Regions from separate parts of the Hathewaya histolytica genome, predicted to be linked through region 1. Evidence: a T-box and tRNA genes for the amino acid it is inferred to sense, from the RefSeq annotation. Region 1 holds a T-box; the other holds one or more tRNA genes.
The links. A T-box is a leader RNA that pairs with one kind of tRNA and senses whether it is charged. The one in region 1 lies ahead of asnS (asparagine--tRNA ligase), so its partner is inferred to be a tRNA-Asn.
Positions count from the first base shown of each region.

Region 2: it has a tRNA-Asn gene. The T-box ahead of asnS (asparagine--tRNA ligase) is inferred to sense a tRNA for this amino acid. The anticodon was not compared.

Region 1 is NZ_LR590481.1:2,639,740-2,643,165, reverse strand. It holds gene FGL08_RS12760 (dUTP diphosphatase) at 1-23, opposite strand, end outside; gene asnS (asparagine--tRNA ligase) at 49-1,440, opposite strand; T-box leader at 1,518-1,753, opposite strand; gene FGL08_RS12750 (hypothetical protein) at 1,812-2,369, opposite strand; gene murA (UDP-N-acetylglucosamine 1-carboxyvinyltransferase) at 2,677-3,426, shown strand, end outside.
Region 2 is NZ_LR590481.1:60,375-63,800, reverse strand. It holds gene FGL08_RS00340 (FAD:protein FMN transferase) at 1-389, shown strand, start outside; gene FGL08_RS00335 (FMN-binding protein) at 695-1,204, shown strand; tRNA gene FGL08_RS00330 (tRNA-Phe) at 1,380-1,455, opposite strand; tRNA gene FGL08_RS00325 (tRNA-Asn) at 1,460-1,534, opposite strand; rRNA gene rrf (5S ribosomal RNA) at 1,544-1,660, opposite strand; rRNA gene FGL08_RS00315 (23S ribosomal RNA) at 1,726-3,426, opposite strand, start outside.

The DNA of each region.
Region 1 (3,426 bases):
GAGAATAAATTTTTAAAATCCAATATAGTATCCCCCATTCAGTTTAAATTAGAATTCAGCGTTTTTAGGAGTTCTTGGGAATGGTATTACGTCTCTTATGTTACCTACACCAGTTAAGTACATAATAGCTCTCTCAAAACCTAGGCCAAATCCAGAGTGTTTAGTCTCACCGTATTTTCTAAGCTCTAAATACCACCAATAATCTTCTTTTTTAAGTCCTAATTCTTCTAATCTATTTTCTAATACAGATAATCTTTCTTCTCTTTGGCTTCCACCTATAAGTTCCCCTATGCCAGGAACTAATAAGTCCATAGCTGCAACAGTTTTATTATCTTCATTCATTCTCATGTAGAAGGCTTTTATCTCTTTTGGATAGTTAGTTACGAATACAGGTTTATTAAATATCTTTTCTGTTAAATATCTTTCATGTTCAGTTTGAAGGTCTATACCCCACTCTACTGGGTACTCAAATTTTTGTCCTGATTGCTTTAAGAGTTCCACAGCTTCTGTATAAGGCACTCTTTCAAAGTTAGAGTTTAAAACAAGATTTAATCTTTCTAATAATCCCTTATCTACGAAGCTATTAAAGAATTCCATTTCTTCTGGAGCATTTTCAAGTACAAATCTAATTATATATTTAACCATATCTTCAGCAAGATCCATGTTATCATTAAGATCAGCAAAAGCCATTTCAGGTTCTATCATCCAGAATTCGCTGGCATGCCTTGTGGTGTTTGAGTTTTCGGATCTAAAAGTAGGTCCAAAAGTATATATATTTCTATGAGACAGAGCAAATATTTCCCCCTCTAATTGACCACTTACAGTAAGATTAGTCTCTTTACCAAAGAAGTCTTGAGAGTAGTCTATTTTTCCGTCTTCTGTTTTTGGTATATTATGAAGATCAAGAGTGGTTACCTTAAACATTTCTCCTGCACCTTCACAATCACTACCAGTTATTAATGGAGTGTGTACATATACAAATCCTCTTTCAAAGAAGAAGTTGTGAATTGCATAAGCAGCTAAAGAACGAATTCTAAATACTGCTGAGAAAAGGTTACTTCTAGGTCTTAAGTGAGCTATAGTTCTTAGGTATTCAGGAGAATGTCTCTTTTTTTGAAGAGGATAATCTGAATGAGAAAGACCTTCTACTATAATTTCTTCTGCTTTTATCTCAAAAGGTTGTTTTGCAGATGGAGTTTCAACTAAAGTACCTATAATAGATACAGAAGAACTTATTGAAAGTTTAACAGCTTCTTTAAAACCTGAAGCATTTTCGTCCATAACTACTTGAATATTTTTAAAGAAACTTCCATCATTTATTTCCATGAATGCAAAAGCTTTAGAATCTCTTATTGTTCTAACCCAACCAGAAATTTTTACTTGTTTGTTTAGATAAATATCTTTTTCTCTATAAAGAGTCTTTATTAATACTGGTTTCATTTTTATTCCTCCCTAATTTATATAAAAATTTATTGTACAAAATAAAAAACCTTTCGTCCCATAATACACCTTGTATATTATGGGACGAAAGGTAACTTCCGTGGTACCACCCAAGTTGAGAAAATCTCCGCTCGATCACTGCAAATACAGTGTCCATAATGTAACGGCATGGATCCGACTAAGTCTACTTTGCAATAGCATTTCGGTTAGTGACTCTGAGATGTTCTTCTATATGGACTTCGTACTGAGCTTACACCATCCCCAGTTCGCTATAACTACATTCCGTATATACTCTTCTCTTCATAGTCTTTAAAATGTATATCTATTATATCTATTTTAACCACTTTTACAAATAAAAATCAACACTTGAATTAAAAATTTTTAAGTTCAAAACTTTTTACTAAGATGTCTCTTTTGTTGTTAGATACTTTCCATAATTCTATTCGATCAATCTTCCCAAAATTAAGATGCTCTTCTGCTGAGAGTTCCCTTTTTACAGGAATTACAGATTGATTTGCTATTTTTTTAATGTTATAATTAGCATTTGCTAGGGGTATTTGAAGATTTATATTTAAATTTTCAAAAGATATGTGGCTTAGCTTAAAACCATAAAGATCTAAATTATCTATTATATTTCTCCAAATTCTAGACATATATCCTTTCTCATCAATAACTAAATTGACTTGTTTTGTTTCAGGGTTAACGTATAAACCATTCATAATATTAACCTTATATTTTTTATACGGAGCTAGTATTTTGGTGATAACATGGTCAAGCTTTTCCATATCAGGATTACTAACTACACTTAAAGGTATATATATAGAAGGATTACTCCTATATAACTTAAATTTTTTGCAAATCTGTCTTTGGATACCCTCTATTTTATTATGTGATTCATCATCGAACAGAGCGACTAATTGGTATTTCATTGCGACCTCCAAATATGAATACATTTTGTATGCTCACTTAATAACTAATATAAGGTTTTTTAACTATAATTTCAACAGTAAAATTAAAAAATATTATTACAATAAGATTTTGGCAATTTATAGATATACATAAATTAATTAAATTAAAATTTCGTAAAAAAACCTTTAAAAACCTTGTTAAAAATCAATGATTATATGATATAATAAAATTTATGATAAGTTATTTAGGATAGAAGATTAATTTTACATAAATACGAAGATTGAACAAAATTAATATAATATATTATTAGATAAGGATGGTTGTGACATGGAGAAGTTGGTTATACATGGAGGTAAAAAGGTTTTTGGTGAAATTGAGATAAGTGGTGCGAAAAACTCCGCAGTAGCTATTTTACCTTCATCTGTAATTGCCAGTAAAGGCATTTGTGTGATTGAAAATGTTCCAGATATCGAAGATGCAGCTTGTAGCTTGAAAATATTAGAGAGTTTAGGATGTAAAGTTGTAAGAAATAAAAATACAGTAACTATAGATAGTACAGAAATCCATACGGTAAATGCTAATACAGAAGAAGTAAGAAGAATGAGAGCTTCTTACTATATATTAGGAGGTTTACTTACTAGATTTAAAGAAGCAAGTGCTGACCTTCCAGGGGGATGTTCTATAGGGGTAAGACCAATAGATCAGCATATCAAGGGATTTAAAGCTCTTGGAGCTAAAGTGGACATATCTCATGGTACGGTTACAGTAAAGGCAGATAGACTTATAGGTACTAACATTTACTTTGATGTCGTAAGTGTAGGTGCTACTATTAATGTAATGATGGCAGCAGTTTTAGCGGAAGGTATAACAACTTTAGAGAACGCTGCAAAAGAACCTCATGTAGTTGATGTTGCTAATTATTTAAATTCCATGGGAGCCAATATAAAAGGTGCTGGTACTGATGTTATTAGAATTACAGGAGTTGAAGAACTTAAGGGTTGTAATTATAGCGTAATACCAGATCAAATAGAAGCAGGGACATATATGATAGCTGCAGCAGCATGTGGTGGGGAAGTT
Region 2 (3,426 bases), 2.6 Mb from region 1:
AAATTGGTATTCAAGATCCTAAGAACTCTCGTGGAAAAATAGTAGGATCAATAAGTGTTGAAAATAAATCCGTAGTTACTTCTGGAATATATGAAAGATATTTTAAAAAAGATGGTATTAGATATCATCATATACTCAATCCATTTACTGGGTATCCTTATAATAATGAGCTAGCTGGCATAAGTATAGTGAGTGCTAAATCTGTAGATGGTGATGCCCTTTCAACTTTTATATTTTCTAAAGGCCTTAATGAAGGGAAAAAGATAATCGAAAAATATGATGGTGTAGATGCTATATTTATAACTAAGGATAACAAGATATATTTAACTTCTGGACTAAAAGGAAATTTTACTAAAACAAATGAAAATTACAAACTTATATCAGAGTAGATAACTAAAAGCTTATGTATAAATTCTAATCATACATAAGCTTTTCCTTTATACTTTCAAATGATGATAATTATTTAACGGATTAATGCTATTTACACATAAATCATGCTGCTAATAATTTATTTAATATATTAATATTTATATTTGAAAAACCTTCTATTTAATGATATATTATCATTAATAATATTTAATTTATGAAGAAAATATGTAGTAATCATATGCATTCTTTATATATAATTATTAGCTTAATATGTATATATTTGTTAAAGTTTTATCTATCTATTATTAAAAGGAGAGATTTCATTATGACAAAGAAAAGAGTCTTAAGTTTATTAGTAGCAACAGCTATAAGTTTATCAATAATTACAGGTTGTGGAAGTAAAACTGAGCCTAAGAAGGATGATACTAAATCAACCGCTGCTACATCTCAATACAAAGATGGTAAATATAAAGCTGAATATGATAAAGCTGATGAAAGAAAATGGAAAGCATTTATAGAAATCGAGATTAAAGATGGAAAAATAGCATCTTCAAACTTTGACTATGTAAATGATAAAGGTCAATTCAAGAGCAAGGACGAAGGATACAATAAAATGATGAAAGAGCAAGGTAAGAAAACCTGTGCTGAAGAATTTAGTAAAAAATTTAATGAAGGATTGGTTAGTAAACAAGATGTAGAAAAAGTGGACGGTGTATCTGGAGCTACTCACTCTTTCGATGATTTTAAAACTCTATCTTCTAAAGTTTTAAGTGAAAAAGCAACTAAAGGTGATACATCTACTTTATTAGTACCAGCACCAACACCATCTAAATAAAAAACATATACTTTTCTATTTGCAAAACAGTTAAATCCTATATGATAAATACCTCCTTAAAGTAGTTACAGTAAATACTTTTATACCTACTTTAAGGAGATTTCTTTTTTATAATAAACTTATGATTCACTTAAAATTAAATATAAAAAAACCATCTTAATTACTTAAGATGGTTTGGTGGCTAGACCAGGAATCGAACCAGGGACACGAGGATTTTCAGTCCTCTGCTCTACCGACTGAGCTATCCAGCCATATTGGCTCCGAAGAGAGGATTCGAACCTCCAACCTATCGGTTAACAGCCGAGTGCTCCACCATTGAGCTACTTCGGAATAATATTTACCCGGCAGTGTCTTACTCTCCCACAGGGCTTCCCCTGCAGTACCATCAGCGCTGTAAAGCTTAACTTGCCTGTTCGGTATGGGAAGGAGTGTTACCTTTACGCCATTACCACCGGATATGTTGTTGTTAGACGGTATACATTGAGAGATCGTTCTCTCAAAATTGCACAATGAAAACTATATTGGTCAAGTCCTCGACTTATTAGTATGAGTCAGCTACACATGTTACCATGCTTACACCTCTCACCTATCAACCTTGTGTTCTTCAAGGAGTCTTACTGACTTTCGTCATGGGAAATCTAATCTTGAGGTGGGCTTCACACTTAGATGCTTTCAGTGTTTATCCCTTCCCGACATAGCTACCCAGCTGTGCCACTGGCGTGACAACTGGTGCACCAGAGGTCAGTCCATCCCGGTCCTCTCGTACTAAGGACAGCTCCTCTCAAATTTCCTGCGCCCGCAGCGGATAGGGACCGAACTGTCTCACGACGTTCTGAACCCAGCTCGCGTGCCGCTTTAATGGGCGAACAGCCCAACCCTTGGAACCGACTTCAGCTCCAGGATGCGACGAGCCGACATCGAGGTGCCAAACCTCCCCGTCGATGTGGACTCTTGGGGGAGATCAGCCTGTTATCCCCGAGGTAGCTTTTATCCGTTAAGCGATGGCCCTCCCACGAGGTACCACCGGATCACTAAGCCCGACTTTCGTCCCTGCTCCACTTGTATGTGTCGCAGTCAGGCTCCCTTCTGCCTTTGCACTCTACGCGCGATTTCCGACCGCGCTGAGGGAACCTTTGGGCGCCTCCGTTACACTTTCGGAGGCGACCGCCCCAGTCAAACTGCCCACCTAACAATGTCCGACGACCAGATTCATGGCCTTTCGTTAGAATTCCAGTACTGTCAGGGTGGTATCCCAAGGATGACTCCATACCCCCTGACGAAGGTATTTCCAAGTCTCCCACCTATCCTGTACAGACAATACCGAAATTCAATGCTAAGCTACAGTAAAGCTCTACGGGGTCTTTCCGTCCAACTGCGGGTAGCAAGCATCTTCACTTGCACTACAATTTCACCGGATTTGTTGTTGAGACAGTGCCCAGATCATTACGCCATTCGTGCGGGTCGGAACTTACCCGACAAGGAATTTCGCTACCTTAGGACCGTTATAGTTACGGCCGCCGTTTACTGGGGCTTAAGTTCACTGCTTCGCTTACGCTTACAGATCCCCTTAACCTTCCAGCACCGGGCAGGCGTCAGCCCCTATACATCAGCTTACGCTTTAGCAGAGACCTGTGTTTTTGTTAAACAGTTGCCTGGGCCTATTCACTGCGGCCTAGCTTTCGCTAGGCACCCCTTCTCCCGAAGTTACGGGGTCAATTTGCCGAGTTCCTTAACAACAATTCTTCCGCCGGCCTTAGGATTCTCTCCTCATCTACCTGTGTCGGTTTGCGGTACGGGCACCAAATTTCTCCATAGAGGCTTTTCTTGGCAGCGTGGAATCAGATACTTCGCGAAAAAAATCGCTCCTCGTAACACCTCAGCATTGACTAAACGGATTTGCCTGCTTAGCCTGCCTAAGTGCTTGAACACACACTCCAACAGTGTGCATACCCTATCCTTCTACGTCACCCCATTTGTCAAACGAAGTTTGGCGGTATCGGAATATCAACCGATTGTCCATCGCCTACGCCTTTCGGCCTGGGCTTAGGTCCCGACTAACCCTGAGAGGACGAGCCTTCCTCAGGAAACCTTAGATATTCGGCCAATAGGATTCTCACCTATTTCTCGCTACTCATGCCAACATTCTCACTTCTGCATCGTCCACCGCTCCTTTCGGTACGACTTCAACCAATGCAGAAAGCTCCTCTACCATGTACATAGTA